DNA from 2 places in the Cellulomonas sp. P2_B4 genome. Region 1 is predicted to be linked to the other one. Evidence: predicted binding sites of a transcription regulator. Region 1 holds the regulator's gene; the other holds the start of a gene.

What was found. The regulator LexA, encoded in region 1, represses DNA repair genes until DNA is damaged. The targets are predictions, from matches to a motif close to TCGAACANNTGTTCGA.
Region 2: the regulator LexA is predicted to act here: its motif matches at 11,891-11,906, upstream of AC1DZC_RS10005 (HNH endonuclease signature motif containing protein).

Annotation. Positions count from the first base shown of each region.
Region 1 covers NZ_JBFUDI010000012.1:54,740-70,709, reverse strand. Annotated here, with positions in the region: gene miaA (tRNA (adenosine(37)-N6)-dimethylallyltransferase MiaA) at 1-656, shown strand, start outside; gene dapF (diaminopimelate epimerase) at 653-1,600, shown strand; gene AC1DZC_RS17540 (TlpA family protein disulfide reductase) at 1,597-1,920, shown strand; gene AC1DZC_RS17535 (MFS transporter) at 1,869-3,212, opposite strand; gene AC1DZC_RS17530 (class I SAM-dependent methyltransferase) at 3,257-3,862, opposite strand; gene hflX (GTPase HflX) at 3,969-5,486, shown strand; gene AC1DZC_RS17520 (ATP-dependent DNA helicase) at 5,496-7,553, shown strand; gene AC1DZC_RS17515 (L-lactate dehydrogenase) at 7,612-8,610, shown strand; gene AC1DZC_RS17510 (Rho termination factor N-terminal domain-containing protein) at 8,618-8,803, opposite strand; gene lexA (transcriptional repressor LexA) at 8,904-9,665, opposite strand; gene AC1DZC_RS17500 (LysM peptidoglycan-binding domain-containing protein) at 10,025-10,417, shown strand; gene nrdR (transcriptional regulator NrdR) at 10,933-11,439, shown strand; gene AC1DZC_RS17490 (S9 family peptidase) at 11,487-13,487, shown strand; gene AC1DZC_RS17485 (aldo/keto reductase) at 13,453-14,457, opposite strand; gene AC1DZC_RS17480 (DUF5302 domain-containing protein) at 14,592-14,789, shown strand; gene serA (phosphoglycerate dehydrogenase) at 14,865-15,970, opposite strand, start outside.
Region 2 covers NZ_JBFUDI010000005.1:141,290-157,259, reverse strand. Annotated here, with positions in the region: gene AC1DZC_RS10060 (alpha/beta fold hydrolase) at 1-536, shown strand, start outside; gene glsA (glutaminase A) at 556-1,560, shown strand; gene AC1DZC_RS10050 (CAP domain-containing protein) at 1,633-2,505, shown strand; gene AC1DZC_RS10045 (CAP domain-containing protein) at 2,568-3,458, shown strand; gene AC1DZC_RS10040 (AbgT family transporter) at 3,515-5,101, shown strand; gene AC1DZC_RS10035 (SLC13 family permease) at 5,105-6,880, opposite strand; gene AC1DZC_RS10030 (META domain-containing protein) at 6,932-7,324, shown strand; gene AC1DZC_RS10025 (copper resistance CopC family protein) at 7,321-7,887, opposite strand; gene AC1DZC_RS10020 (YcnI family copper-binding membrane protein) at 7,911-8,657, opposite strand; gene AC1DZC_RS10015 (hypothetical protein) at 8,735-9,343, opposite strand; gene AC1DZC_RS10010 (DUF4287 domain-containing protein) at 9,444-9,740, opposite strand; gene AC1DZC_RS10005 (HNH endonuclease signature motif containing protein) at 10,022-11,848, opposite strand; gene AC1DZC_RS10000 (PGPGW domain-containing protein) at 12,055-12,387, shown strand; gene AC1DZC_RS09995 (glycosyltransferase family 2 protein) at 12,401-14,113, opposite strand; gene AC1DZC_RS09990 (hypothetical protein) at 14,228-14,377, opposite strand; gene AC1DZC_RS09985 (aldo/keto reductase) at 14,481-15,413, opposite strand; gene AC1DZC_RS09980 (DeoR/GlpR family DNA-binding transcription regulator) at 15,556-15,970, shown strand, end outside.

The sequences.
Region 1 (15,970 bases):
GCCTGTACGTGCGGGCCCTCCTGGACCACATGGAGTTCCCGGGCACCGACCCCGACGTGCGCGCGGCGCTGGAGGCTCGCGTCGGGGCCGAGGGGGCGCGGGCGCTGCACGCCGAGCTGGCCGCGGTGGACCCGGAGGCCGCCGACGGCATCGGGCCGCGGAACGCGCGCCGGACCGTGCGGGCGCTCGAGGTCATCGCGTTGACGGGCCGGAAGTACTCGGCCTCGCTGCCTCAGCACGTCTATGAGGTGCCGGCGGTCCAGATCGGGCTCGACTGCGACCGGGCCGCTCTCGACGAGCGCATCGGTGTGCGCGTCGGTCGGATGCGGGCGCAGGGCCTCGTCGACGAGGTCGAGGCGCTCGTGGCGAGCGGTCTCGGCCGGACCGCGTCGCGCGCCGTCGGGTACGCCGAGATCCTCGCGATGCTGCGCGGCGAGATCGACGAGGACGAGGCGTTCGAGGCGATCGCCGCCGGCACGAGACGGCTGGCCCGCAAGCAGATGGGCTGGTTCGGCCGCGACCCCCGCGTGCACTGGCTGGACGCGCAGGACCCCGCGCTCGTCGACCGTGCGCTCGCCCTGGTCGCCGCGGCCGACGACGGGTCACTCGGCCTGGCCACCGAGGACCCGTCGCCACGACGTAGCCTGGGTTCATGACCGCCGTCGCGACCTCGACGCTGCACGTGACCAAGGGCCACGGGACGCAGAACGACTTCGTGCTGCTCGACGACCGCCAGGGCACCGTGGACCTCTCCGCCGACCTGGTTCGCGAGCTGGCCGATCGTCGCGGTGGCCTGGGCGGCGACGGGGTCATCCGGGTGATCGGCACGGAGCACCTGCCCGAGGGCGCGGCGGTCCTGGCCGAGGAGCCGCTCGCGCGCTGGTTCATGGACTACCGCAACGGCGACGGCTCGGTCGCCGAGATGTGCGGCAACGGCGTCCGCGTGTTCGCGGCCTTCCTCGAGCGTCTCGGCCTCTGGGACGCCGCCGACGGCGAGCTGGCGCTCGGCACCCGCGCGGGCGTCAAGCGCGTCCGCCGCGTCCCGGTGCCCGCGGGCATCGGCGACGACGTCTGGTACGCCGTGGACATGGGCCGCTGGTTCCTGCCGGGTGGCGACGAGGCGGCTGCGGCCGGCGTCGACGCCGAGGTGACCGTGGCGGGCGTGGACGACACACGTCCGGGGCTCAGCGTGGACGTCGGCAACCCGCACGTCGTGCTCGCGCTCCAGGACGAGGACGAGCTGACCGCGGCCGACCTGACCCGCGCGCCGTCCGTGAGCCCCGTGCCGGTGAACGGCATCAACGTGGAGCTCGTCGTGCCGCTGGGCGAGGACCGGGCCGTCGACGGCACGCTCGTCGGCCGGGTGCGCATGCGGGTGCACGAGCGCGGCGTGGGCGAGACGCGGTCCTGCGGGACGGGTGCGTGCGCCGCCGCGCTCGCTGTCCGCACCTGGGCCGGCGCGGGAGCACCGGACGTCTGGCTGGTCGACGTGCCGGGCGGGACCGTCCGGGTCACCGTCCTGCCGAGCGGCAACGTCGAGCTGGCCGGCCCCGCGCTGCTCGTCGCGACCGCCGACGTGGACCTGTCGGCGCTGCGATGAGGCTCGGCGCCGACGACCTCGGGATCGCGCTCGGGGAGCGTGCGACGGTCGTGCAGTTCTCGAGCACCTTCTGCGCGCCGTGCCGCGCGACCCGGCACGTGGTCGACCGCGTCGTCGCGACGACCGACGGGGTGGCGCACGTCGACCTCGACGTCGCCGACCACACGGACCTGGGGGAGCGGCTCGGCATCGACGTGACGCCGACGGTGCTGGTCCTGGACGCGACCGGCTCGGTCGTCCGCCGTGCGACGGGCGTCCCGACCCTGGCTCAGGTGCGCAGCGCGCTCGCCGAGGCAGCCTCCGCGGTCTCCACCGCCTGACGCGCCCGCACGCGGGGCGCGGCGAGCAGCGCGCCGCACGCGAACAGGAGGGCGACGGCCAGGCTGGCGACGAACGGCACGTCCGGGGCGGCGTCGGAGGCGAGCACCGTGGTGAACGCGAGCCCCGTGAGCGCCAGGGCGAGCGCCGCACCGATCGAGTCCGCGATGGACAGCGCCGAGCTGTGCGTGCCCTGGCTCCCGGGTGACGAGTAGGCCAGCACGAGCACGGTGAGCCGCGAGTAGATGAGACCCATCCCGGCGCCCGCGAGCGTCCAGGTGCCGATCGCCACGGCGGGTGCGAGGTGGGCGGCCGCTGCGACCGTCACCCCGGCGACGGCGACCACCAGCAGCGCCGCGCCGAGGACGATCGCGTCGCGGCTGGCGAGGCGCTCGCCCAGCCGGCCCTGCAGCCACGAGGTCGCCGCCCAGGCCAGCGCGGCGAACGTCAGGGCGACCCCCGCGGTCGTCGGCGAGAACCCGTACCGGTCCGTGAGCAGGTACGGCAGGTAGACCTCCGCGCCCGAGAATCCGCCGGCCACGAGGGCCCGCGTGGCGATCACGGCAGGCAGCCCCCGAGCGACCCGAAGCGTGCCCCGCGGCACCAGAGGGCGCAGCGCGACGATGGCCAGGGCCGCGGTCAGCGCCGCGACGACCAGCGACCACGGGAGGCGTGCGTACACCGCGAGGTTGAGCCCGAGCACCGCGGCCGCAGCCAGCACCGCCCACACCAGCCGGGACCGTCGCGCGGGCGCCGCCGGCGTGCTGGGCGCGCCGATCCGGCGGACCGTCGGCAGGAGCACGAGCGAGACCGGCAGCACCAGCACCGCGACGCCGAGGAACACCCAGCGCCAGCCGAGGTGCTGCGCGACCGCCCCCGCGGCGGAGGGACCGATCAGCGAGGGCAGCACCCAGGCCGCGGAGAAGCCGCCGAAGACGCGCGGGTGCAGGACGGCCGGGTAGAGCCGCGCGACGATGACGTACAGCGCGACGGTCATCGCGCCCCCGCCGACGCCCTGGACGAGCCGGCCGAGCACCAGGACCCCCATGGTCGGGGCGAGGCCGGCGACCAGCAGCCCGGCGGCGAACAGGGCGACCGCGAGCGTCAGGGGTGCACGCGGTCCGTGCCGGTCGCACCAGGTGCCGGCGACGACCATGCCGATCACGCCGGTGGCGAGCGGACCGGCGAACGCGGCGGCGTACAGGGCGGTGCCGTCGAGCGCCCTGGAGACGGTCGGCATCACGGTCGTCACGGCGAACGCCTCGAACGCGACCAGGAAGATCAGCGTGCACATGGTCCAGGTGGTGGTGCGCAGGCGACGCCACTCGGCGTCCGGCGTCACGACGGGCTCACGCTCAGGACGCGGAACCCCTTCGCGCTCGCGGTCCGCTCGACCGTGACGGGCAGCGCGTCGACGAGCCAGCGCTGGAGCGAGTCCGCCCCGAGGTTCTTGCCGACGACGAGCTGCGCGTCCCCGCCGTCCGCGAGCCGAGGCAGCCAGCGCAGCAGCAGCTCGTGCAGCGCCTCCTTGCCGACGCGGATCGGCGGGTTGGACCAGATCGCGGCGAACACCACGTCGTCGGGAACCTCGTCCGGGCGGGCCGCGGTGACGTTCGTGGCGCCGACGCGCTCGGCGTTGCGCCGCACCAGGTCCAGCGCCCGCTCGTTGACGTCGACCGCCCAGACGTGCGCGCCCGGGGACTCCAGCGCCAGCGTGAGCGCGACCGGACCCCAGCCGCAGCCCAGGTCGAGCAGGTCGCCGGTGCGTGGGGCGTCGGGCGCGTGGTCGAGCAGCACCCGTGTGCCCAGGTCGACGTGGTCGGGGGAGAAGATCCCGCGGGCCGTCTCGACCTCGAGGTCCCGGCCGGCCAGGTGCACGCGCAGGACGCGGCGCTCGTCGGCGGACGCGGGCTGTGCGGTGAAGTAGTGGTCGTGCTCGCTCACGGCGCCGACCCTACCCATGGGTGGCGGATCGGCCCGCAGCGAAATGCCTCGGCCTGGGGCGCGCACGCGTGGGACCCTGGGGACAGGCAACGAGAAGAGGAACCGCGTGAACGACCCGCAGCACACCACCCGCGAGACGCAGGACACCCCGGTGACCCGGTCCGCGCAGGACGTGGCCGACGACGTCGTGGCCCGTGTGCTCGCCAGGGCAGGGACCGCGCTGCAGGCCGGCGTGACGGTCCACTCGTCCTACGACGGGGACCAGCTGGAGCTCGAGGAGCGCACGTCGCTGCGCCGCGTCGTGGGGCTGTCCACGGAGCTCGAGGACGTCACCGAGGTCGAGTACCGCCAGCTGCGGCTGGAGAAGGTCGTGCTCGTCGGCGTCTGGGGCTCCGGCACCGTCACCGACGCCGAGATCTCCCTGCGCGAGCTCTCGGCGCTCGCCGAGACCGCCGGGTCGCAGGTCATGGACGGCCTGCTGCAGCGGCGCATGAAGCCCGACCCGGGCACCTACCTCGGCTCGGGCAAGGCGGCCGAGCTCGCGACCCTCGTCGCAGCTGTCGGCGCCGACACCGTCGTGATCGACGGGGAGCTCGCACCGTCGCAGCGCCGGTCGCTCGAGGACATCGTGCGCGTCAAGGTGGTCGACCGGACCGCCCTGATCCTCGACATCTTCGCCCAGCACGCCAAGTCGCGGGAGGGCAAGGCGCAGGTCGAGCTCGCGCAGCTGGAGTACCTCCTGCCGCGTCTGCGTGGCTGGGGCGACTCGATGTCCCGGCAGGCCGGTGGCCAGGTCGGCGGCGCCGCCGCGGGCATGGGCTCGCGCGGACCAGGTGAGACAAAGATCGAGCTGGACCGCCGGCGCATCCGCAACCGCATGGCCAAGCTGCGCCGCGAGATCGCCGCGATGGAGCCCGCACGGCTCACCAAGCGGGCGTCCCGCAAGAAGAACGCGATCCCGTCGGTCGCGATCGCGGGCTACACCAACGCGGGCAAGTCGTCGCTGCTCAACCGGCTGACCAACGCCGGGGTGCTCGTCGAGAACGCGCTGTTCGCCACCCTCGACCCGACCGTGCGCCGCGCCGAGACCATCGACGGTCGGATCTACACGCTCGCGGACACGGTCGGCTTCGTCCGGTCGCTGCCGCACCAGCTGGTGGAGGCGTTCCGCTCGACGCTGGAGGAGGTGGCCGACGCCGACCTGATCCTGCACGTCGTCGACGCGTCGCACCCCGACCCCGAGGGCCAGATCGCGGCCGTGCGGCACGTGTTCGCGGACATCCCCGGCGCCATGGACGTGCCCGAGATCATCGTGCTCAACAAGGCCGACCTGGCGACGCCCGAGACCATCGCGCGGCTGCGCTCGCGCGAGGTGCACTCGATCGTCGTCTCGGCGCACAGCGGCGAGGGCATCGCGGAGCTGCAGGCCCTGGTGGCCGACCAGCTGCCGCGCCCCGGCGTGAGCGTCGACCTGGTGGTGCCCTATCACCGGGGCGACCTGATCAGCCGTGTGCACGAGCACGGGGACATCCAGACCGAGGAGCACACCGCGGACGGCACGGCCATCCGCGCGCGGGTGGACGCGGGACTGGCCGCGGAGCTCGAGGCCGCGGCGCGCCACTAGGCTGACGCGGTGCCGGACACCGACCCCTCTGTCGAGGACCTCCTCGACGTCGCGGTCGGAGCGCTCGGTGGCATCCGTCGCGACGGCCAGCACCAGATGGCGGTCGCGGTCGCCGAGACCATCGACAAGGGCGAGCACCTGCTCGTCCAGGCCGGCACCGGCACCGGGAAGTCGCTCGGCTACCTCGTCCCCGCCGTGCGGCACGCCGTGCTGGAGAACGAGCACGTGGTCGTCTCCACCGCCACGCTCGCCCTCCAGCGCCAGATCATGACGCGCGACCTGCCCCTCGTCGCGAAGGCCCTCGAGCCGCACCTGCCGAGGACGCCGAGCATCGCCCTGCTCAAGGGCTGGCACAACTACGTGTGCGTGCACAAGGTGGCCGGCGGGTACCCCGAGGACGACGCCGCGACGCTGTTCGACCTGGGCGACCACGCCGGCGCCGCCGAGCACCCGGCGGCCGAGGGCGTCGGCGAGAACCTCGGTGCCCAGGTGGTCCGGCTGCGCGAGTGGGCCGAGGAGACGACGACCGGCGACCGGGACGACCTCGTGCCCGGTGTGACGGACCGGGCGTGGCGGCAGGTCTCCGTCGCGTCCCTGGAGTGCCTGGGCACCAAGTGCCCGATGCTCACCGAGTGCTTCCCCGAGCGGGCCAAGGCGGCATCGCGGGAGGCCGACGTCGTGGTGACCAACCACGCGATGCTGGGGATCGCCGCCTCCGGCTCGCCCAACGTGCTGCCCGAGCACCAGGTGCTGGTGGTCGACGAGGCGCACGAGCTCACCGACCGGGTCACGGCGCAGGCGACCTCCGAGCTGTCGGTGGCGGTCATCGAGCACGCCTCCCGGCTCGCCCGGCGGCACGGCGGCATCCCGACGACCGACCTGGACTCCGCGAGCCAGGCGATGGCCTCGGTCCTGGTGAACCTGCCCGAGGCGCGGTTCCGCGAGGGGCTCCCGCCGGCGGCCCGGGACGCGGTGGCCGCGGTCCGCGACGCCACCCGCACGCTGCTCAGCGTGCTCAAGCCCGAGGGCGCCGGGCAGCCGCAGCAGGACGCCGGCCGCAAGATGGCCCAGGCGACCATGCTCGCCCTGTACGAGGTGGCCGAGCGGATGGCCGCCGACCCGGAGGAGACCAAGCACACCGTCCTGTGGTGCGCGCGCTCCGAGGACCGCCGGGGCAACGTCTCCACCAAGCTGTTCGCCGCCCCGCTGGCCGTCAACGGCCTGATCCGTACGCACCTGCTGGCCGGCCGGTCCGGCGTGCTCACGTCCGCGACGCTGGAGCTCGGGGGGTCGTTCGACCCGATCGCCCGCGCCGTCGGCCTCGAGGTCCAGCCGGCCGCCGCGGCCGTGGGGCCCTCCTCGATCGACGACGACGCCCCCGCGCCCCCGTCGTCGGTACCGTGGCACGGCCTGGACGTGGGCAGCCCGTTCGACTATCCGAAGCAGGGCATCCTCTACCTCGCACGGCATCTTCCGCCGCCGGGTCGCGAGCCCGCCACCGACGCCCAGCTCGACGAGATCGCCGAGCTGGTGACCGCGGCCGGCGGACGCACGCTCGGCCTGTTCTCATCGCGGCGGGCCGCGAACGCCGCCGCGGCCGCCATGCGCGAGCGCCTCGACGTGCCGATCCTCGTGCAGGGCGACGACCAGCTGCCCACCCTCGTCTCGCAGTTCATCGCCGACGAGGCCACGTGCCTGTTCGGGACGCTGTCGCTGTGGCAGGGCGTCGACGTCCCCGGCAGCACCTGCACGCTCGTGATCATCGACCGCATCCCCTTCCCGCGGCCCGACGACCCCGTGCAGTCCGCCCGGTCCGACGCGGTCGAGAAGGCCGGCGGGAACGGGTTCCTCGCCGTCTCCGCGACGCACGCCGCCCTGCTGCTCGCCCAGGGCGCCGGTCGGCTGATCCGGACCAGCAGCGACCGGGGTGTGGTGGCCGTGCTCGACCCGCGCCTGTCCACGGCCCGCTACGCACCGTTCCTGACCCGCTCGCTGCCCGACTTCTGGCGGACGACCGACCGCGCGACGGCCCTCGCCGCCCTGCGCCGCCTCACGGGCACGGGTTAGCCTCGAACTCGCAGACCACCCGTCGGCCCCATGACTTCCTCGAGAGGACGGCCCGTTCGTGACCGAGAGCCTGGACGTGGAAGACCTCGGACTGCGACCCTCCCGGTCCGCACGAGGCACCAAGCTGGCGATCGTGGGCGCAGGCGCGGTCGGCTCGACGATGGCGTACGCGGCCCTCCTGCGCGGGGCGGCGCGCACGGTCGCGCTCTACGACATCGACGCCGCCAAGGTGCAGGCGGAGGCGCTCGATCTCGGGCACGGCGTCCAGTTCATGCCCATGGCGCAGGTGATCGGTTCCGACGACATCGCGGTGTGCGCCGACGCCGACGTCGTGATGTTCACGGCGGGCGCCAAGCAGAAGCCGGGTCAGTCCAGGATCGAGCTCGCCGGAGCGACGATCGCCGTCGTGAAGGCCGTCCTACCCAAACTTGTACAAGTAGCGCCGAACGCGGTGTACGTCATGGTCACCAACCCGGTCGACGTGGTCACCTATGCCGCGCTGCAGGTCTCGGGTCTCTCGTCGACCCAGCTGTTCGGCTCCGGAACCGTGCTGGACTCCTCGCGACTGCGCTACCTCATCTCGCAGTACACCGGCGTCGCCGTGCAGAACGTGCACGCGTACATCGCCGGTGAGCACGGCGACAGCGAGCTCCCGCTGTGGGGCTCGGCCAGCATCGGCTCGGTGCCGCTGCTGGAGTGGCCGGGACAGGGCGGCCGAGGCCCGTTGACCCGGCAGGACCGGGAGGACATCACGCGCGAGGTCGTCGAGTCCGCCTACCGGATCATCGAGGGCAAGGGCGCGACGAACTACGCGATCGCGCTGGCGGGCTCGCGGATCATCGAGGCGATCCTCAAGGACGAGGGCCGGGTGCTGCCCGTGTCGTCGCTGCTCACCGACTACTACGGCATCGACGACGTCTGCCTGTCGGTGCCGGCGATCGTCGGGCACGACGGCGTGGGAGAACGGCTCCCGATCCCGTTGACGGACGACGAGCTGTGGGGCCTGCGCCGGTCGGCCGACGCCGTCCGGGAGGTCGCCCGGCAGTTCGGCTTCTGACCGCGAGTCAGCGGCGTCGCAGCGCGGCGATCAGCTCGTCCTTGCGCATCCGGGAGCGCCCGGGGATGTCGAGCTCCGCCGCGCGGTGCCTTAGCTCGTCGACGGACCAGTCGTCGTAGCTCGCGCCGCCGTCCCGCAGGGCGTCGAGGGCGGACAGGTCCTTGATCCGGGGGTCGGGGATCCTTCCGGGCATCAGCTGCTCCTCTCGTCCGACGTCGCGCCGGCTCCAGGATGGCCCGGAGCGCCGGATCCTGCCGGCCGCGGGTGCGCTCACGTGCGCACCCGCGGACGGATCAGAGGCTGCGCAGGACGCTGACGACGCGCCCGAGGATCGTCGACTCGTCGCCAGGGATCGGCTGGTACGCCGGGTTGTGCGGCATCAGCCAGACGTGGCCGTCGATCCGCTTGAGCGTCTTGACCGTGGCCTCGCCGTCGATCATGGCCGCCACGATCTCGCCCTGCTCCGCGACGGGCTGGCGCCGCACCACGACCCAGTCGCCGTCGCAGATCGCCGCGTCGATCATCGAGTCGCCGACGACCTTCAGCAGGAAGAGGTCGCCGTCTCCGACGAGCTGGCGGGGGAGCGGGAAGACGTCCTCCACGACCTGGTCGGCCAGGATCGGACCACCGGCGGCGATGCGGCCGACGACCGGGACGTAGGACGGAGCGGGCATCCGCTCGCCCTCGGCCTGGTCGGGGAACGCCTCGCGGGTGCCGTCCGGCGCGGTCCACGTGCCGACGCCGCGCGAGTCGTCCGCGTGCACGACCTCGATGGCGCGGGGCCGGTTGGGGTCGCGGCGCAGGTAGCCCTTGCGCTCGAGGGCGGTCAGCTGGTGCTTGACGCTCGACGGGCTGGTCAGCCCGACGGCCTCGCCGATCTCGCGCATGCTCGGGGGGTAGCCGCGGGACTCGACCGACGAACGGATGGTGTCGAGCACCAGGCGCTGACGGGCCGTCAGGCCGTCCGGGCCGGGCGCGCCGTCCGGGAGGGCGTGGATCGTCGCCAGGTCCGTGTCGACCTGGCCGGGCTGGGACGTGTCCCGTGAGTCCGTCACTGCGCTCCTCCTGTGTCGGGCGGTCGTGAGCTCCGCCTGTTTGCCGCTGCCGTGCTCTCGAGCCTCTGACCTGCGACGATGCTCGGTCCTCTGGCGATGAGTGAGGCCGTCCGGCGGTCGTGTCAGTGGCTCGTGGTCCGCTTGTCCTGCATCGCCAGCCTAGGGAACTCGAGCACGAAGATCAAACATCTGTTCGATCGTGTCTCGACAAGTGTCGGCGGATGCTGGTAGACATCGTACAGACGTACGACGAACACCTGTTCGACAAGGTCGGCGGAGGAGTTCCCCGGATTTCCGGTGGATCGCCACCGACGAAGGACCGCCGGGATCCACCCGGCCGAACGAGGACGAGGGACATCATGAGCACGATGGCGATGGCACCGGCGCTGCCGAAGGTCTCGGGACGCACCAGCTCTGCCCGCGCTGTCCGCCCGGTCCGCGCGGTCGACGACCGTGGGCTGTCGCACCTGTCCCTCACGGGGCGGGGCCGTGTCGTGCTCTGGCTCCTCGCGCTGGTGATCGTCGTCATGGCGGTCCTGGTGGCCGGCCGCGCCGTCGCAGACGGCCCGCAGCGCGCGCAGCAGGTCGAGAGCCACGTGGTGCAGCCAGGCGAGACGATGTGGCAGATCGCCAGCCAGATCGCCGATCCCGGCCAGGACGTGCGCGACGTCGTCTTCGAGCTGGTCCGCATGAACGAGCTTCCGGACGCCGGTCTGATGGCCGGTCAGGTGATCGTCGTCCCGCTCGACTGAGCCGTCGGACCGACCTGCTCGGCCGTCCCTGCTCATCGACCCGCTCCGCCGACCTGCTGGTCGATTGACGCGCCCCACTGACCTGCTCCACTGACCTGCTCCGCCGACCTGCTCCGCCGACCTGCTCCATCGACCTGCTCGTCTGAGCGGTGGGTGGTCGGGGAGCCGGGATCCTGGAGAGGTTTGTCAGGGGCCCGCGGGTCGGCTAGGTTAGCCTTACCTCACACGGTGGGCTGGGGGGCTCGCCTGGAGGTGCGGGGTGTGTGCGGCGCGAGCCGTGGGCACCGACCGCGGTACGCGCGGCGCCGAGGCGAGTCGGCCCGTGATCTGGGGACGGGGGCGTCCCCGCGAGGGCGGTCGCCACGACGGCGGCCGCCCTCGCCACGTCCCCGGCCGTCCGGGCGTGCGAGGTGCCGTGGGAGGCGCCTTGCGACCGGGCGGCCGCTGGCCTACCGTCACGGAGGCGTTGACGACGCCGCGCCGCCGCGCGGCGTCACGCACTCGAAGGGGATCCGGTGCACTGTCCGTTCTGCCGAAACCCGGACTCGCGGGTCGTCGACTCGCGGACCTCGGACGACGGCTCGACCATCCGCCGCAGGCGCCAGTGCCCCAGCTGCAACCGCCGGTTCACCACGGTCGAGACCGCGAGCCTGTCCGTGGTGAAGCGGTCGGGAGCCACCGAGCCGTTCAGCCGCGAGAAGATCGCCGGCGGGGTGCGCAAGGCCTGCCAGGGTCGCCCGGTCAGCGAGGACGACCTGGCGCTGCTCGCGCAGAAGGTCGAGGAGACGCTGCGCGCGGCCGGATCCGCCGAGATCGACGCCTACGAGATCGGTCTGGCGATCCTCGGTCCGCTGCGCGAGCTCGACGAGGTGGCGTACCTGCGGTTCGCGTCCGTCTACCAGGCGTTCGACTCGCTCGAGGACTTCGAGGCCGCGATCACGGTGCTGCGCGCGGAGCACGAGACGGAGTCCGGTTCCGCCGAGGACGTCGTCGCCGAGGACGAGCCGGCCGTCCGCGACTGACCGTGTCCGTCGCGACGCCCGTGGGTGCCGCGGCATAGGTTCTACGGGTGCTTCCTACAGACATCGAGCTCCTGCACGTCCCCGGCGCACCCGCGGTCCTCCCCGACGGCAGCAGTGCTGTCGTCTCGGTGGTGCACCCACGGCTCTCGGACGACGAGTACACCGGCGGCCTGTGGACCGTCCCGCTGACGGACGGCGACGGAGGTCCGCGCCGGCTGACCCGCGGCCATCGCGACACCGCCCCGGACGTCTCCGCCGACGGCCGCTGGGTGGCGTTCCTGCGCTCGGAGCCGCAGGGCAAGCCGCAGGTGCACGTCGTCGAGTCGTCGGGCGGCGAGCCGGTCCGGCTGTCCGACGCGCCGCTCGGGGCGTCGGCGCCCCGCTTCTCCCCGGACGGCACCCGGATCGCCTACCTGGCGCGGGTCCCGGAGGCGGGCCGGTACGAGCCGGACGGTCGGCCGGGCTCGGAGCCGCCGCGGCACATCACCGAGCTGAAGTACCGCGCGGACGGCGTCGGCTTCGTCCGCGACCGACCCCAGCACCTGTTCGTCGTGCAGGTCCCGTCGGACGGGACGGACGAGCTGCCGCCCTCGGTGACGCTGACCAGCGGTGACGTCGGCGTGGACGGCGCCCGCTGGCTGCCGTCCGGTGACGCCCTGGTCGCCGTCAGCGCGCGGCACGCGGGCCACGAGTCCGACCTGCGGCAGGACGCCGTCGTGGTCCAGGCGCACCCGGACGGCGACCCGCAGACGCCCGCTCCGCTCACCGACGCGGACGCCGGCAGCACCCTCGACGTGGAGGCGGTCCTGCCGTCGGCGGACGGGACGGCCGTGTGGCTGCTCGCGAGCGACGTGGGCGAGTCGGGACGCGACTTCATAGCCGCGCAGGTGGGGCTGTTCCGGGTGACGATCGACGGCGCACCGGGACAGCCGGTCCGGCTGACGGACCCGGAGAGCGTGGACCTGCTGACGAGCGTCCTCGCGGAGCACGAGGGCGGCGTCGTCGTCGCCGACCAGGCCCGCGGCGCGGTCCACCTGGTGCACGTCGGCCCGGACGGCTCGCTGCGCACGCTCCTCGACGGTCCGGTCGTGGTCTCAGGCGCTGCGGTCGGGGGCGGCCGCGTCGTCGCGACGGCCGCGGGTCCCACGTCGTCCGGCGACCTGGTCGTCGTCGATCCCGCCACCGGCGAGGCGGTGTCCCGGACGGACCTGTCGGCGCCGCTGCGCGAGACGGGGCGCGTGCGGGTGCCTGTCGAGATCACGGCGCGGTCGTCCGACGGGTACCCGGTGCACGGGTGGGTGGTGCGACCCGACGGTGCCGGACCGCACCCGACCATCCTGATGATCCACGGCGGCCCGTTCTCGCAGTACACGCACGGCCTGTTCGACGAGGTCCAGGTGCTCGCCCAGGCGGGCTACGCGGTCGTGTACGGCAACCCGCGGGGGTCGTCGGGGTATGGCGCGACCCACGGTCGCGAGCTGCGGGGTGCGTTCGGGGCGGTGGACACCGAGGACGTGCTCGCGCTCCTCGGGGCGGCGCTCGACGACCCGGAGCTCGACGGTGAGCGGGTCGGCGTGATGGGCGGCTCGTACGGCGGGTACCTGACGGCGTGGCTGACCACGCGCACGGACCGTTTCCGGGCGGCGATCGTGGAACGCGGGTTCCTCGACCCGGTGAGCTTCGTCGGATCGAGCGACATCGGCTGGTTCTTCGGCCTGGACTACGTCGGCGACGCCGCGGACGAGGCCGGTGCGGCGGCGGTGGCGGCGCAGTCGCCGATGGCCCACGTCGGGGAGGTCACGACGCCCACGCTCGTCATCCACTCCGAGCAGGACTGGCGGTGCCCGGTCGAGCAAGGGCAGCGCTGGTTCGTCGAGCTCAAGCGGCGCGGGGTCGAGGCCGAGCTGCTGCTCTTCCCGGGCGAGGGCCACGAGCTGACCCGCTCGGGCACCCCGAACCACCGGAAGGCTCGGTTCGAGCACGTGCTGCGCTGGTGGGAGCGCCACCTGCCGGTCACAGGTCGCTCGACCGGGACCCCCACAGGTTGATCCCCGCCTCGACGGCGTGCGGCTCGATCGCGGCGAGCTCGTCGTCGTCGAGCGGGGACGCGGTGGCGGCGGCGAGGTTCTCGTCCAGCTGGTCGGTGGTGCGCGCGCCGGCCAGCACGGACGTGACCCGCGGGTCGCGCAGGACCCACGCGAGCGCGAGCTGGGGGAGCGTCCGTCCGCCTGCGCGCGCGATGGCGTCCAGGGCGCGGACGTGGTCGAGGACCTCGTCGGTGATCCACTCCGGTCGCAGCGGTCCTCCGCGGGCGGCACGTGAGTCGGCGGGGATCCCGTGCAGGTACCGGGTGCTCAGCAACCCCTGCGCGAGAGGGGAGAAGGCGACGACCGCCATCCCCGCTGCCGCGGCGACGTCGAGCAGGGAGCGCCCGTCGGCGCCGGGTCGCTCGACCCAGCGGTTGAGCATCGAGTACGCCGGCTGGTGCACGGCGAGCGGGAGCCCGAACGAGCGGGCGACCTCGAGGGCCGCGACGGTCCGGTCGGCCGAGTAGGACGAGATCCCCGCGTAGAGGGCCTTGCCGGACAGGACCGCGTCGCGCAGTGCTCCGAGGGTCTCCTCGAGCGGGGTGTCCGGGTCGAACCGGTGGCTGTAGAAGACGTCCACTCGGTCGGTGCCGAGGCGTCGCAGCGACTCGTCGAGCGACGCGAGCAGGTACTTGCGCGAGCCGTGCTCGCCGTACGGCCCGGGCCACGCGCGGTAGCCGGCCTTCGTCGTGATGACGAGCTCGTCGCGACGCAGGTCCGTGGCCAGCAGTCGTCCGACCGACGACTCGGCCGCGAACGGCGGCGGGCCGTAGTTGTTCGCCAGGTCGAGGTGCACGACGCCCCGGTCCACGGCGTGCAGGACGAGCCGGCGCTGGTCGGCGAACGGTGTCGAGTCGCCGAAGTTCTGCCAGAGCCCGAGCGAGACGACGGGCAGCGACAGGCCGCCGGCGCGGCGGTGAGGCAGGTCCATCCGTGCGACGCTACCTCGCCGCAGATGAGAAGAGGTGGCGCCATCGGCCCGGTTCAGGGACGCTGGCAGGGGAGGCGCACACGCCGCACCGCAGGGCGCGCAGCGCAAAGCTCACAGCACAGGAGGAAACGCCCATGGCGAAGAACGACGAGAAGACGACCACGGGAGCGGTGAGCGACGACGCGAAGGCGAAGTACCGCGAGGCGCTCGAGCGCAAGAAGTCGAACCAGCACCGCACCGCGGACGGGACCTCGAACACCGGTCAGGTGCACGGCTCCGAGACCGCGGGACCGACCCAGCGCCGGTTCCAGCGCAAGTCCGGCTCCGCCTGACACACGAGACTGACGAAGGGGCCCGACCGTTCCCGGTCGGGCCCTTCGTCGTGAGGGGTGCAGTCGGCAGAGCCGTCAGGACAGCTGGCGCAGCCGCACCGACTCGGGCCGCGAGGTGAGCGCCGTGACGACGGCGGGCTCGATCGGGGCGCCCGCGTCGGTGACCACGTAGCCCAGCTCGCCGCTGGTGGTCAGGAGCTGGCCCTCGATGTTGACGCCGTGCTCGGCGAGCGTGGCGTTGACGGCCGCCAGGACGCCGGGCACGTTGCGGTGCAGGTACGCGAGGCGGTGCACGCCGGGCTTCTGCTCGAGCGCCAGGTTCGGCACGTTGACGCTCAGCGTCGTGGAGCCGGTGGTCATGTAGTCGCGCAGCTTCGCCGACACGAACTGCCCGATGGCCTCCTGCGCCTCCTCGGTCGACCCGCCGGTGTGCGGCGTGAGGATGACGTTGGACAGGCCGCGCAGCTCGGAGTCGAACGGGTCGCCCTTGCGCTTCGGCTCGACAGGGAACACGTCGACGGCCGCGCCGCTGACGTGGCCGGAGACGACGGCGTCGCGCAGTGCGGCGTAGTCGACGACGAACCCGCGCGAGAGGTTGAGGAACACCGCGCCGGGGCGCATCTGCGCGAACTGCTTGGCCCCGAACAGGCCGGCGTTCCCGCTGCGGCCGTCCACGTGCAGTGTGACGATGTCGGCCGTCTCGAGCAGCTCGTCGAGGGTGTCCATGCGGCGGGCGTTGCCCAGCGCGAGCTTCTCGGCGGTGTCGTAGAAGACGACGGACAGGCCCAGGTTCTCGGCGAGCACGGACAGCTGCGTGCCGATGTTGCCGTAGCCGATGATGCCCAGCGTGCGGCCGCGGATCTCGTGCGCGCCGGTCGCCGACTTGTTCCAGACGCCGTCGTGCATCGCCTTGTCGAACTCGGTGAGGCGACGGGTCAGGGAGATCATGTCGGCCAGCGCGATCTCGACCACCGACCGGGTGTTGGAGAACGGCGCGTTGAACGTGGCAACGCCGCGCGAGGCTGCCTCGGCCAGGTCGATCTGGTTGGTGCCGATGCAGTAGGCGCCGATCGCGACCAGGTCGGGGGCCTGGGCGAGCACCTCGGCCGTCACGTGCGTCTTGGACCGGATGCCGAGCACCTGCACGCCGGCGAGGGCGTCGATGAGCTCGGACTCGTCGA
Region 2 (15,970 bases), on a different contig from region 1:
GACCGCACGCGCTCGCCTGCGCCGCTCTCCTGCCGGACCGGGTCGTCGCCGCGGTGAGCGGCTCGTCGCCCGCACCGTACGGCGCCGAGGGCCTCGACTACTTCGCCGGGATGGGCCCGTCGGGACGCGCGGAGCTCTCGGCCGCCGCGCAGGGTCCCGAGGCGCTGGCGGCGCAGCTCGCGACGGGCGAGTTCGACCCCGACATGTTCACCGCCGCCGACTACGCCGCCCTCGAGGGCGACTGGGCCTGGGTCGGGAAGATCGCGGGCGCGGCCGGCGCCGCCGGGCCCGACGGGATGATCGCGGACGACCTCGCGCTCGTCGGCCCCTGGGGCTTCGACCTGGCGACGGTGCGACCGCCCGTGCTCCTCTTCCACGGCCTCGACGACCGGATGGTGCCCAGCTCGCACGGCGCGTGGCTGGCCGACCACCTTCCGACGTCGACCCTCTGGCTGCGGCCCGGGGAGGGGCACGTCTCGGTGCTGGCCTGCGCGCCCGCAGCACTGGACTGGCTGATCGACGGTTCTGGGCGCTGACCTGTGCTGATATGGGCACATGACGAGCGAGTACATTCCCCCGGACGTGGTGTCCACAGGCACGCTGCCCGGTCGCGAGCGGGTGATGGAGCTCATGCAGGAGGCGCACGACCGGTTCGCGGGCGTCGACGAGGGCGAGGTGGCGGACTACATCCCCGCCCTCGCGCAGGCGGACCCCGGGCTGTTCGGCCTCAGCATGGTCTCGGTGACTGGGGCGGCGCACGGCGTCGGTGACGCGCGGCACGAGTTCTCCATCCAGTCGATCTCCAAGGCGTTCGTCTTCGCGCTCGTCTGCGACGCGCTCGGACCCGAGAAGGTGCTCGAGAAGGTCGGCGTGAACAACACCGGCCTGCCGTTCAACTCGGTGATGGCCCTGGAGCTGAACGCCGGCAGCCCGATGAACCCGCTGGTCAACGCCGGTGCGCTCACCACGACGAGCCTGACCCCCGGCGAGACGGCCGCGGAGAAGTGGGCGTTCGTGCGGGCCGGGCTGTCGGCCTTCGCCGGGCGACCGCTCGTGCTCGACGACGAGGTGTACGCGTCCGAGGCCGCGCACAACCGTCGCAACCAGGCGATCGCGCGACTGCTGGAGAGCTACGGCCGCATCACCCACGACCCGCTCGAGGCCACCGACGTCTACACGCGGCAGTGCTCGCTGCGCGTCTGCGCCGAGGACCTGGCCGTCATGGGCGCCACGCTGGCCGACGGCGGGGTCAACCCGGTCACCGGCGAACGCGTGGTCGACGCGTCGGTGTGCCACTACGTCCTCGCGGCGCTGGCGACGAGCGGGCTGTACGAGCGGTCCGGCGAGTGGCTGTTCAGCATCGGGCTGCCCGGCAAGAGCGGGGTGTCCGGCGGCATCGTGACCGTCGTGCCGGGCAAGGGATCGCTCGCCACGTTCTCGCCCCGCCTGGACGCCGCGGGCAACAGCGTCCGGGGCCAGCTCGCGACGCGGTACCTCTCGGCCGCCCTCGGTCTGAACCTCTTCGCGTCCCGCCCAGAACCCAGGACGGGCTCCCTCTAGGCCCGAAAGGGCAATATCGTATCCGGAATGTCCCCTTCGTCCCCTTCTGACGAACCGCAGACACCGGCACCGGTGGCGCGCCAGGCGCCCCTGCCGCGACCGACGTATGTCCCGTCCGGACCACTGCCGGGGCCGCAGCACAGCCGGACCACCGGCTCGACCCTCTGGTACGTCGCGCGGATCGTGGGACTGTGCGTGCTGGCCGTCGCCCTCGTCTCCGTGCCGCTGGCGTGGGTGCAGCGGGACCCGCCTCCGAGCAGTCAGGCCGACTCGTCGACCACGCCCGACGACGAGTCCACCGCCGACGAGCTGGGCTTCTCGATGGCGACCCCGGCACCCTCCGAGAGGGCGTCCGACGAGCCCACCGCGGCCGTCGTGCCGCCGCCCGTCCCGCAGGCCGAGGGGCCCGTCGTCGGACCGACCTCGAAGCCGACCCCCACACCGACGCGGTCGGCGAAGGCCAAGGTCAAGGCCACCGCGGGCGCTGCAGCTCCTCCGGACGCACTGGGCGATCCCGCACCGGCGGCTGCCCCGCCCGCGGACCCCGCACCGCCCGCGGTGCCCCCGAAACCGCCGCTCGTCGTGCCGCCTCCGCAGACGGCGCTCACCGACGACATCGTCGCGCTCACCAACGCCGAGCGGGCCAACGCGGGCGTCCCGCCGTTGGCCTACAGCCAGTGCCTCACCGACCAGGCGAACTACCGGACGGCCGTGCTCGTGTACGAGGACCGGTTCGAGCGCGAGTCCCTGGATCCGGTGATCGCCGCCTGCGGGACGGGCGGCGGCGGCATCGCGGAGAACGTCAGCCGCGGGACGGGCGACGCCGCGACGATGGTGCAGGGCTGGGTGGGCTCGAGCCTCCTGAACCCCGACTTCGCGAGGGTCGGGGTCGGCTGCACGCTCGGGCCGAGCGGCCAGGTGTGCTCGCAGATCTTCACGGGTTAGGGCCTTCTGACACGTCCCGGTGCGGACTGCTGTGGGTGAAATTCACCCGATAGGGTGCCGGGATGCCGCAGAGCCCTCCCTCGGAACAGCCGCCTGGGCGCGCGGCTGCCCGTCGCAGCGACCAGCGGCCTCCGGCACGCCCCGGACCCCAGCACTTCTCGGGGTCGCGGTCGCTGCTCCTGGGCGCTGGTCGCGTCGTCGGCCTCGTCGCGCTCGGCGCCGTGCTGATCACCGTCCCCCTCGTCTGGGGCCACCCGGCCGGTTCGACCGACGACGCGCAGGCGGCCGGCCAGGCCGACCTCCAGGCAACGTCCGCGACGAAGCACCCGACGCCCTCGGCAACCCCGTCGGCAAGCCCGACCCCTACGCCAGAACCGACGCTCGACCCCGCCGCCGAAGCCGCAGCAGCGGCGGCCGCCCAGGCCGCCGTGGACGCCGCCGCAGCAGCCGCAGCCCAGGCGGCCGCCGCGTCACCCGCACCAGCACCTGCTTCGGCTCCGGCTCCGGCTCCTGCTCCGGCAAAACCTGCCCCGGCACCGCCCGCGCCCGCACCTGCCGCCGCCCCCGCGCCCCCGCCGCCCGCGGCGCCGCAGACGTCGCTCACCGATGAGATCGTCCGGCTCACCAACATCGAGCGCGCCAAGGGCGGCCTGGCGCCGCTGACGATCAGCCCGTGCCTGACGGACCAGTCGAACAAGCGCACGGCCGTGCTGGTCGCCGAGAACCGGTTCGAGCACGACCCCCTGGGCCCGGTGGTCCAGGCCTGCGGCATGCAGCACGGGATGGGCGAGAACCTGATCCTGGGCTACAAGGACGCCGCCGCGGCGGTCGCCGGCTGGATGGGCTCCGAAGGCCACCGCAAGAACATCATGAACGCGACGTACACCCAGATCGGTGTCGGCTGCACGCTCGGCCCGAAGGGTCAGCTCTGCGGGCAGCTGTTCACGGGCTAGGCCCGGTTCGTCCGCTACGTTCGGGCTAACCGCCCACCGTGTGAGGGGATCGTCCCGTGTCGGTGCCACTGGAACCCACAGCCATCGAGGTCGCACCGCGTTCGGTGCTGCAGAAGGTCCTCGACTGGATCGAGCGCGTGGGCAACAAGGTCCCGCACCCCGTGATCATCTTCCTGATCCTCATCGGGCTGATCATGGTGCTCTCGGCGGTCTTCCAGGCCGCCGGCTCCAGCGTCACGTTCGAGCAGGCGCAGCTCGGTGCCGACGACGTGCAGACCGTCACCGTCGCGGCGCAGAGCCTGCTGGACGCCGACGGGCTGCGGTTCGTCTTCACGTCGCCGGTGTCGAACTTCAACTCGTTCGGCGTGGTCGGCGTGATCCTCGTGGCGATGATCGGCGTCGGGATGGCCGAGGAGGTCGGCCTGATCCAGGCGTTCATCAAGCGGCTGGTCAAGGTCACGCCACCGCGGGCGATCACGTTCATCATCGTGCTGCTCGGCGTCCTGTCCTCGATCGCGACCGACGCCGGCTACCTGGTCCTGATCCCGCTGTCGGCTGCCGTGTTCTACTCGCTCGGCCGGCACCCGCTGGCCGGTCTCGCCGCGGCGTTCGCGGGCGTCGGCGGCGGGTTCGCGGTGAACATGCTCATCACGCCCGTGGACGGCATGCTCGCGCAGATCACCAACGAGGCGATCGCCGACCCCGCGCACCACGTGGCGATCACCGGCAACCTCTACTTCTCGATCGCCTCGACGCTGCTCGTCACGATCGTCGCGACCCTGCTCACGGAGAAGTTCGTGGAGCCGCGCCTGGGTCCGTACCACCCGAGCGAGGGCCCCGAGACTGCGGAGACCGAGGCACCCTCCGGCGAGCTCAGCCCCGAGGAGCGCAACGGCCTGCGATGGGCGTTCTGGGGGTTCGTCGGCGTCACGGTCGTCGTCCTCGCCCTGACGCTCCCGCCGAACGCGGTGCTGCGGAACCCGGAGACCGGCAGCCTGATCGAGAACAGCCCGTTCCTGAACTCGATCATCTTCCTGATCCTCGTCTACTTCTTCGTGATGGGGCTCTGCTACGGCCGTGGGGCCGGGACGATCAAGGGCTCGATGGACGTGATCAACCCGATGACCAAGACGATCGCCGGGCTGTCCGGGCTGATCTTCCTGCTGCTCGTGATCAGCCAGTTCATCGCCTACTTCAACTACTCGAACCTCGGCACCATCGCCGCGGTGAACATGGCGGACACCCTCGAGAACGCGAACCTGAGCACCGTCTGGCTGATCGTCGGGCTCATCGCGGTGACGGCGATCATCGACATCTTCATCGGCGGCGTGGTGCCCAAGTGGGCCATCTTCGCGCCGGTGTTCGTGCCGCTGTTCATCCAGCTCGGCATCTCGCCTGACCTCGCTATGGCTGCCTACCGCGTCGGCGACTCGCCCGTGAACGTGGCCACGCCGCTGATGCCGTACTTCGCGCTCATCGTCATCTTCGCTGAGCGGTACCGGCGCAAGGTGGGCGTGGGGTCGGTGATCTCGTTGATGCTCCCGTACACCGTGGTGCTCCTGGTCTCGTGGACCGCGCTCCTCGTGGTCTGGTACCTGCTCGGCATCCCGCTCGGCCCCGGGGCGTCGATCTACCTCAACTGAGGCTCAGACCGGCCAGATCACCGGGATCAGCCCGACGCCGACGACGAACCACGCGGCCGTCGTCGCGAGCCCGAGCTTCCAGTACGACGCGAACGTGTACCCGCCGGGCGTCATCACGATCATGTTGGCGGGCGTGGCGATCGGGGTGAGGAACGAGGCCGCGCCGGCGACCGCGACGAGCATGAGGACGGGCGGCAGCGCGAGGCCCGCCTCCCCAGCCACCGCCAGGGCGATCGGGGCGATGATCAGCACCGTCGCGGTGTTGCTCACCACCTGCCCGAGCAGCAGAGTCACGACGAAGAGTGCCGCCAGCACCAGCCGCGGGTCGCCGTCGCCGACGAGGTCCAGGAGCCAGCCCGCGACGAGGTCAGCCGCCCCGCTCGACGCGATCGCGACGCTCAGCGGGATCAGCCCGCCGACGAGCACGACGGTCTGCCAGGAGACCGCGCGGTAGGCCTGCGGGACGTTCACCACGCCGAGCACGACCATGGCCGTCGCGCCGATCAGCCCGGCGATCGCGGGCGGGACCACGCCGGTGGCCAGCAGGACCACGGTCCCCGTCAGCACGGCGACCGCCCGCCAGGCGAGCGGCCCGAACGCGACCGTCTGCCGGCGCACCATCTCCGGGCTGTCGACGAGCAGCACGTCCTGGTCGTCCGCGAGCGCCTCGACCGCGGGCCACGTGCCGTGCACCAGCAGCGCGTCCCCCTCGGCCAGAGTCGTGCGCTCCGGGAACCGGTCCCTGCCCAGGCGCCGGACCGCGAGGATCGTCACGCCCGACCGGACCGCGCCGGGGAACACGACCTCGCCGATGATCCTCGACCGCGGCGGCACGACGAGCTCGGCGACGCCGACCTCACGACCGAGCAGGGCCTCCCGGGTGCTGCGCGTCAGCGGCTTCGAGGCGATGCTCAGCCCGTGCGCCTCGGCGAACGCCGTCGTGCCGTCCCCCGTCGCGACCAGGACGTCACCGTGCACCGCCACGTGCCCCTCGTCGGCAAGTTCCCCGTTCTCCTTCTGGATCCCGATGAGCACCACGTCGGCCGGCAGGTCCCGCGGGACGGCCGACGAGGCCGTGACCCGCAGGCGGAAGAAGCCCTGGTCCAGCCGGTAGTGCTCGACCAGGCTGTCGAGGTGGCCGGAAAAGTCGGCGGGCAGCGACGTGGGCGTGCGGTCCGGGAGGAGGGGCTTTCCGACGAGCACCGACACCGCGACCGTCACCAGGACGAGCGGCAGGCCGATCAGGCCGAACTCGAAGAAGCCGAACGTCTGGCCGGTCGCCTCGAGCAGGGCGTCGGACACGATGACGTTGACGGTGCTGCCGGACAGGACGAGCAGCGCGCCCGCGCTCGCGGCGAACGCGAGAGGCATGAGCATCTGGGACGTGGACCGGCCGGCGCGCCGGGCGGCGAGCACGACGACCGGCAGGAGCGCCGCGGCCGCGCCGTTCGGGGTGACGAGCGCCGCCATCAGCGCGGACAGTCCCATCAGAGCGACCAGGAGCCTGGCGCGACCCGTCCCGGCGCGCGCGATCAGCTGCTGCCCGGCCCAGGCCGTGACGCCCGAGGACTCGAGCCCCTCGCTGAGCACGAACAGGCTCGCGATGAAGATGACGACCGGGTCCCCGAACCCCGCGACCGCCTGCGTCGCGTCGATCAGGCCGGTCGCGTAGAGGGTCAGGGCCGTGAGGATGGCGACCACGCCCACCGACAGCCGGTTCCAGACGAACAGCCCGACGCAGCCCGCCAGGACCAGCAGGCTCACGGTCGCGTCGGACATCCCCGTCCTTCCCTCCGAGGGCCCTTCCGGCCCGGTGCTAGCGTGCCCGATATGAGCCGACGCGTCGCCTCCCTCGCCGGGCTGGCGGGGCTTGTCGTGCTCGCCCCCCTGCTCGCGGCGTGCACAGCGTCGCCGTCGTCGGCCCCGCCCGTCGACGACCCGACCGGCACGTGGGGCGCGTCGACGACCGAGGGCCAGGCCTACCTCGACCTGGCCGCCGACGGCACCGCGTCCGGGTCCGACGGCTGCAACCGGGTCACCGGCTCGTGGAAGGTGTCCGAGACCGGGGTCAGCTTCTCGTCCTGGGCGACGACGAGGATGTACTGCCCCGAGGTCGACGCGTGGCTCTCGACGTCGGTCGCCGGACTGGTCAACGACGACCACCTGACGCTGATCGACCAGTACAACGTGCCGGTCGGATCGCTCCAGCGGACCTCCTCCTAGGCGTCGCCCGACACGTCCCGCGGTCGGCGGCGCCGCCAGAGCAGCCACGACATCACGACCGCCGCGACGACGACCGCGGCGATCACCGGGGCACCGCTGCCCCCGCCGGACCCGTCGGCCGAACCTTCGTCGGCCGGACCTTCGTCGGCCGCGGACGGGGTCGGGCTCGACGCCGGTGCGTCGCCGATCGTCGTGCCCGCGGACGCCGTGAACGAGAACTCCCCGGTGATCGGGTGGCCGTCGACCGAGGTGACCCGCCACGTCACCGCGTACTCGCCCGCCGGCAGCTCGCCGGCCAGCTTCTCGGTGACCGTCGAGTCGACGAGGACCGGGTCGCCGTCGCTGACCAGCGTGCCGTCCGGGCTGCGCACCTCGATCTCGGTGCCGAGTGCCAGGGCGGGCTCGTCGAACGTGAGCGTGACCTGCTCGGGTGCCGTCGCGACGGTGGAACCGTCGGCCGGGTCGGTGCTGCGCAGCACGTTGTGTGCCTGCGCGGCCGTCGCGCCGAGCAGGCCCAGACCGGCCGTGACCAGACCGACGAGGGCGATCGTGATCGTGCGCATCGCCCGCACCGACCCGGCCGACATCAGGCGTCCACCCGACGACGGCGCGACACGAGCGCGACGACCAGGGCACCGGCGCCGAGGACGACGCCGACCAGCCCGAGCGTCCGCGCGAGGGTGTCGGGCTCGGCACCGTCTGCGTCGTCGGCGGCCACCGGCTCGGCACTGGGCTCGACGCTGGGCTCGGCACCGGGCTCCGCTGTCTGGCCGTGGCCCTCGGCCTCCGCGGCCGTCGTCGTGAACTCGGGTGCGGGGTGCTCGGGCTCCTCGCCGCTGTCCGGCGTCGGGTCGGCCCAGTCCACCACCGTGCCGTCGGTGTACGTCTGGTGCGTGGGCAGGACCAGCTCGGTGCCCTCGTCGGGAAGCGGGCCGACCGAGAGGGGGAACTGCTGGAACTGGCCGTCGGCGATCTCGCTGCCGGGGTCCGCGGTCCAGGTCACGGTCGCCGGCGCCTCCGTGAGCGTGGTGCCGAAGAAGTCGACGGGCTCGGGCAGCGGTGCCGTGGTGACGGTCGCTGTCCAGCCCGGGACCGGCTGGGTCATCACCGACAGCAGCGGGTGGTCGGTGGGGAGGTCGACGACGACCTTGCTGGTCGCGGCGGTCGACGACTCGTTGGGGACCCGGACGGTCAGGACGGTGAAGCCGCCCGCGGTCGTCGTTGCCGGGTCGATGTGGACGTGCGCCGAGGCCGCGGCGGCCGGGAGCGTGACGAGCGCGAGGCTGGTGACTGCGACCGCGGCGACGCGGGTGCGGCGGTGGATCGAGGACATGAGGGGACTCCTGTGGCAGGGCTGGTCGACGAGGGTGTGCGGACGCGCACGTCCGGGCCGACCTGCCTCGGAGGAGCTCAGGCCGCCAGCGTGACGTGCGCGCGTGACGTCGGCGGTCCGCGCAGAGGGACGACACCGACGTCGCACCGGCCGGCGACCCGAGGGGTCTCGATGGAGACCGGCAGGACTGCGGACGCGGGCAGCGTGACCGGGGCCAGCAGCGCGACCAGCGGGCTCAGCCAGGTGGCGATCCAGGTCAGCGTGCGGTCGGTTCCCGCGATCAGCAGTGCCGTGACCAGGGTCGCGACGACGTGCAGGACGAACATCGCGGTGCCACCAGTGCTGCCCATGTGCTCGGGGGATGCCGTGCAGGCGATCTGCACCGCGTGCGCGTGCCCTGCCATCTCGCCCGTCGGCGCGCAGCCCATGTCGCTCATGGCACCGAACGCCTGGTGGAGCCCGAGCTGGCCGACGCCCAGCACCGCGACTGCGGCCGGAGCGCCGATCCGTCGGCCGGCGACGGGCAGCGCCGCGGCGAGCACGACCGCGGCAAGAGGCACCAGCACGATGGTCCGCGGGATCTGGCCGCCGCCGAGCACGTGCGCACCGAGCGCGAGGCAGAGGGTGCTCATCGCGACGACGAACGCACGCGCGAGGCGCGCGGGTCCGGTCGCGGGTGCAGGCACGGGCGCAACGGTACCGGCGGCCACGCCCGGACGGCACCCGCGCTCCGACGGCGTCACGGCTCGCGAGGCTTCCGGCCGGCGCGGGGTGCTCCCCGCTCCTCTAGGCGTTCGCGGGGTTCGTCGCCTTGCCGTCGAGCCACAGCTCTTCGGACTCGTCTCGGTGGACCCCGTCCGTGCCGACGTGCTTGGTGCTGATCGCCGGGCCCTTCTTGATCACGTGCACGATCGCCATCGCGTGCCCGCGGCCCAGGTCGTAGTCCTCCTTGAGCCAGTCGACGATCACGCCGGCCTTGACGGAGGGGTCGTCGTAGCCCCGCTCCTTGCCGAGGTCGACGATCTGGCGCGGGGTCAGCCCGGTCTTCTCCTCGATGTTGTCGAGGTACGCCTGGAACGACATGCACTCTCCTCCTCGCCGGTCCGCGCACGGCGCTCGCCGCCGTTCGAACCTCGACGGCGGGCAGATCGGGCCGGAACCACACGCGCCGGTCGCACGGTTGCCTTCCCGACGGAGTCTGCCAGCGCCCTGGCGACCATGGGAGAGCGGAGACGGGGTCGAGTCAGAAGGGTGGGTCGTCGGCGCGACGGTCTGCACGCCGACCAGCGGCCTGTCGGGCAAAGCCGGGTTCCCGATCCCACGAGCGACGAACGCTCCTGAGGTGCACCGCGGGTGGCCCGACGTCAAAACGGTGGGGGGTAGTCGGCGCGACCGTCGGCGGAGGGCCGCGGCGACTCGACCGGCCGCGCTTCGCCGACTCCTGGCGCACCGATCTGCGGGATCCCGGAGGGCGGTTCGTCGGGCGGATGCGCGGGCGTTCGCGCTCGTGGCGGGTCCCCGGAGGGCGGCTGGTCGGGCGGATGCGCGGGCGTTTGCGCTCGCGGCGGGTCCCCGGAGGGCGGCTGGTCGGGCGGATGCGCGGGCGTTTGCGCTCGTGGCGGGTCCCCGGAGGGCGGCTGGTCGGGCGGATGCGCGGGTGCTTGTGCTTGTGGCGGCTCGCCTGGCGGAGGTTGGCCCGGTCGCTGTTCGTGGAGACGGGCAGCGAGGGTTGCGAGGCTGGTGGGGTCGGTCAACGTACGGCTGGGCTGGCGGTAGTAGGTGAACCCGAGCCAGGACGTCCAGATCGTGATGCCGGTGGACCGCTCGTAGGTGACGGTCCACCGTTTCGCCGTCTTGGCCCGGTGGTGGTGGCGGCACAGAGCGTGCAGGTTCTCCACGCACGTCTGCCCGTGCGCCGGCTTGGCCGGGTCGAACGGCGCGCGGTGGTCCAGGTCGCAACGGACCGCGGGCTGGCGGCAGCCAGGGAACGTGCAGGTGACATCGCGGGCCAGGACCGTGCGGGTCACGTCGATGCCGGGCTTGTAGGACACCGACCCGGTCTCGCACACCAGACCCGTGGCCGGATCGGTCAGCACCCGGCGCCAGGTCCCGTCCTGGGCGAGCTGACGGGCCAACGGTGCGGTGATCGGGCCGTAGGAGTCCAACCACCCCGGGTCCTCGTCCACACCGAGCAGCGTGGACGCGGCGACGGTCACGTTGATGGAGACGGCCTGACCGTGCCGACGTGGCACCGGGGTTCCGTCCGGGGTCTCCTGCCGCTCCAGGATGCCCACGAACACGTCGGTGAACGCGTCCGCGCGCCGCTGATCCGCTGTGCGTCGATCCCCACGCGCCCGGGTCGTGCGCGCCAGCGCGTCGACCGCGGTGAACACCATCACGGCGTCCTGCGCTGGCAACAACGCACTGACCCAGGCGACCCCGTCCACCGACGGCGTCAACGACACGCACCGGTCCTCGACCGACCTGACCCGGCGCCGTTCGGCCGCGGTCGCGTCGGCGAGCAGGACCTGCTTGCGCACGTGCTGGACCAGCTGCGGACCGGTCAGGGTCGCCGCTCGCTCGACCGCGTCTGCGATCACGACCGGTTCCACCGTGGCGGCGTCCTCATTGAGGTAGGCGGTCTCCTTGAGGATCACGTCCACCTTGCGCGCGTCCACCCGCCCCGCGGCCCACGCCTGGCGCAGCGCCGGCCGTGCACCGACCAGGCACGCCCGCACGACCAGGTCCTGCGCCGCGCGCCGTGTCATCGCCAGCTCCGCCGCGACCTGGTCCGCGATCCACTCGTCCGGCACCGACGCGCGTGCCCCGAGCTCGGCCAACCACATCGCCTGCGCGGCCTGCACCGCGCACAGCGCCTGCTGCCACCCCGCGACCCCGTTGACAAGGTCCCCGTCCGAGACGTCCGCCGGATCCACCGCACCCAGCAGCGCCACCAGCTCCGCCGGGCTCGCCGACACCGGGAACGAGGGGAACACCGAGTCCCGCCACGGCGCGAACCGACCAACCGCGTCGCCGGAGCCTCCGAACTCCGGCGACGACGCGCGGACCACGGAGTCCTGGTCCGGGACGTCGACTGCCGCACCGCACGAACACGCGCACGAGCAGCCACCAGACGCCGGCCGCAGGTCCGTGGCCGGGTCCGGGGCGGGCGCATCGAAGGTCGTCGTCATCGTCGCCACCCCCGATCGAACTGACCCGACCGCACCGGCCGTTCGAACAAGTGTACGAGCGACCACCGACACCCCGCCGCGGTCCTCCACAGGCAGATGGTCGAACCGTCGGGGCGCACGTGGCGGCTTCGTGATCGTCGTGAGACGCTCCCTGCTCATCCGACGCCAGGGGAGACCGGAATGACCCGACCGACGCAGGCATCGGCATGAGCGCGACCGACGAGATCGACGATCCGGAGCGGACCGAGGCGACCGAGGCCACCGAGGCCACCGAGGCTCGGTTCGCCGCGGTCCAGCGCACCTTGCACCGGCTCCCGCACCCCGTGCGGGTGGTCGTCGTCGCGGGGTTCGGCGGGGTGCTCGTCCTGGCCGGTCTCGCGATGCTCGTCCTGCCCGGGCCCGGGTTCCTCGTGATCCTGGCCGGGCTCGCCGTGCTCGCGTCGGAGTTCGTGTGGGCTCGTCGGATCCTCGAGCGGACGAAGGCCACCGCGAAAGCCGGCCTCGACAAGGGCAGGGCCGCCGTCAAGCGCAAGCGCTGACCAGAAGGGTCGGCTAGAGGCCCGAGCGCAGGCGGTGGTACGTCTTGCGGAGCGGCGGCGCCATCTGGAACAGGGCGAGCACCGCGAAGAACAGTGTGTTGATGCCGACGAACACGCTGAGCGCCTCTACGAACGACGACTCGAGCACGGAGGACGGCAGCAGGTTCGCCGGCACCACGTGGGGGAGCAGCGGGAGCGCCAGGACGGGCAGCGGCAGCACCGCGAGCGCCGGGCGGGGCACGTAGTTCCAGCCCGCCTTGCGGCGCGTGAGGATCTGCCAGATCGCCGACACGAACGTCGACTGCAGGAACAGCGAGTACGCGAGCTCGATGAGGAGCGGGAAGGCGACGAGCCGTCCGCGCCATCCCGCCGCCCACGCCGTGACCACGCGCTCGAGCAGGAAGATCGCACCGATCGCGAGCCAGAACCCCGACCACACGAAGCTGTCGGCGGCGAGGATCCCGATCGCCATCAGGAGCAGGTACGAGTTCAGCGCGACGACGCCGTACGCGAGCGCGAGCTGCTGGCCCCAGTAGCGCGAGGTGGTGCGCGTGAAGCCGTACGCGCTGACGTTCTCCAGCGCCCCCCGCATCCAGCGCAGGCGCTGGCGGAACAGGTCGCGCCAGGTACCCATGACCTCCGTGGTCACCCGGCAGCGGGCGGGGGAGATCATGCCGGCGCCCAGCGACTTCAGCGCCAGGGTCAGCTCGTTGTCCTCGGTCATGGCCACGGCGTCGTAGACCTCACCCCAGCGACCCGGGATGAGCGATCCCCGGGCCTCGGCGACCGCGCGCAGGGCGTACGCGCGGAACACCGACGCCGTGCCGGTGAGGACGAACAAGCGCCCTTCGCGACGACCGAGCACCCGCTGGTAGCGCGTGAACTCGTTGCGCTGGAGCTGGCCCAGGACCCGCGCACCGTCCTCGCCCGAGAAGAGGCCGCCGATGGCCATGAGGTCCGGGTCCTCGTCGAGAAGCCCGAGCGCGACCTCGAGGAAGTCAGGCGTGATCGTCGAGTCCGCGTCCATGACGAGGACGACGTCCTCGACGCTCGACTCCGGGAGCAGCCGGGCCAGGACCTGGTTGAGCGCACCAGCCTTGTGCTCGACGTTGCCGACGGTCTCGTAGACCTCCACCCCGGACGCGTGGGCGATGGCGACCGTCCCGTCGGTGCAGTTGTCCGCGATCACGAGGATGCGGTCGGGTCGTCGGACCTGACCGTGCAACGAGTCCAGCGTGAGCTTGAGGATGGCCTCCTCGTCGTGCGCCGGGATGAGGACGGTGCAGCGCACGGTCGTCGGCGAGCTGCTCTCCGGCGGCAGCGCGGTGAGCGGCCACTCCGGCGGCGCGTCGAGCTCGAGCGTCCGCACCGCAACCGGTCCCAGGACCAGGCGCGCCATCCGTGCCGACTCGCCGGGCAGCGGATCCGTGATGCGTCGACCGCGGGACAGGACGCGGATCGCACCCGCGGCGTGCAGCGCCACCATGCCGACGAAGAACGCCACCACCGCGAGCGCGACGGCCAGCACGATCGAGGTCCGCGGCGCGCGCAGCGCCACGTCGACCGGCAGGATCACGACCCCGGCGTCGTTCGACAGGAGCGGAGGTCGGTCGGTGGCGATCAGCCAGATCGCGATCCCGAGCAGGGCGAGCGCCAGCAGGCTCAGCCCGACGGCGACCCCGCCGAGCCGTGCCGCCCTGCTCTGCCACGTGACCGGTTCGCCCATCGCGGCGCTCCCTGTCCGCCGGCGGCGTGCGGCCGGCAACTCGCGGCCGGCCAGATGCAGGCTCTGACCAGGGAGTCTGGCACGCCGGTCGCTGCCGGCTCGGCGGCGCGCGGACTACCGGTTCTGGCGCCAGCTGAGGATGGCGACGCCCAGTCCGCCGAGCACGATGAACACCCCGACCCAGATGAGCAGGCTGCCCAGACCCGCGAACCCGAGCGCGGCCAGGCCGACGCCGATCAGCGCGATGATGAGCCAGACCGGCATGTCTTCTCCTCGGAGGTAGCGGGGAGCGCCACCGTACAGCGGGCGCGGGCGACGCTCGCCCGGGCCGTGCCAGCGGCTGACCCGGGCGAGGTCGCGACGAGCGTCAGGGGACGATGTGCCCCGCGGCGCGGAAGAGCTCGTACCACTGGGCACGGGTCAGCGGGATCTCGGAGCCGAGGGCCGCACCGCGCACCCGGTCGGGGCTCGTCGTGCCCAGGACCACCTGCATCTGCGCGGGGTGCCGGGTGATCCAGGCCGTCGCGATGGCGATCGGCGGCACGTCGTACTCCGACGCCAGACGGTTGATGACCGCGTTGAGCTCGGGGTACTCCGGGTTGTCGAGGAAGACGCCCGTGAAGAAGCCGGCCTGGAACGGAGACCACGCCTGGATGGTGATGTCGTGCAGGCGGCAGTAGTCGACGATGCCGCTGTCGCGGGAGATCGACTGGTCCTCGTCGAGCATGTTCGACGAGACTCCCTGCGCGACGATCGGCGCATGGGTGATCGACAGCTGGAGCTGGTTGGCCACGAGCGGCTGCTTCACGTAGCGACGGAGCAGCTCGATCTGCCCCGGCGTCTGGTTGGAGACGCCGAACGCGCGCACCTTGCCGGCGGCGTGCAGCTCGTCGAACGCGCGGGCGACCTCCTCGGGCTCGACGAGGGCGTCCGGGCGGTGCAGCAGCAGGATGTCGATGTAGTCCGTGTCCAGCGCCGCGAGCGAGCCGTCCACCGACTCGATCAGGTGCTCGTAGGAGAAGTCGAAGTACGGACCGCTGGGCACGATGCCGGCCTTCGTCTGCAGGATCAGCTCGGCGCGGTCCGCGGGCGTGAGGCGCAGCGCCTCGGCGAACCGGCGCTCGCAGCCGTGCAGCGGGGACCCGTAGACGTCGGCGTGGTCGAGGAACGCGATCCCGGAGTCGCGCGCCGCGGACACCAGCTCGCGGACCTCGTCGTCGGTCTTGTCCTGGATGCGCATGAGGCCGAGCACGACGTTGGGGACGACCATGTCGGTGCCGGGCAGGGTGAAGGTCTTCACAGCGGTGTGGTCCTCTCGGTGGTTTAGTCCACCGTCGAGACTAATCCCCTCAGGCGGTCGGTGGGTCGCCGAGGACCTGGATCTCACGGCAAACGATCACATGAAACTTGCGTTCGTAACCACAGCACGTATGTTTAACGCCATGGACAGCCCCTCCCGCCAGCACCTGATCGTGCAGCGCCTCCGCGAGACCGAGCGGCTCGACGTCGCCGACCTGGCCCTCGAGCTCGACACCTCGGAGGTCACCGTGCGCCGTGACCTCGACGCCCTCGCGGCCGCGGGCGCCCTGCGCCGGGTGCACGGCGGCGCGGTCAGCCTGCTGCTGCGCGGCGAGGAGCTGCCGTTCGCGCTGCGGGAGGTCGAGTCGTCCACGGCCAAGGAGGCCATCGCCGCCGCCGTCGCCGGGATGATCAGCGACGGTGAGGCCGTCATCCTCGACAGCGGCACCACGGGCCTGGCGCTCGCGCGCCGGCTGGTGAACCGGCGCCTCACGGTCGTCCCGCTCTCGCTGCCCGCCGCGCACGTCCTGTCCGCGAGCCCCGAGACCACGCTCAAGG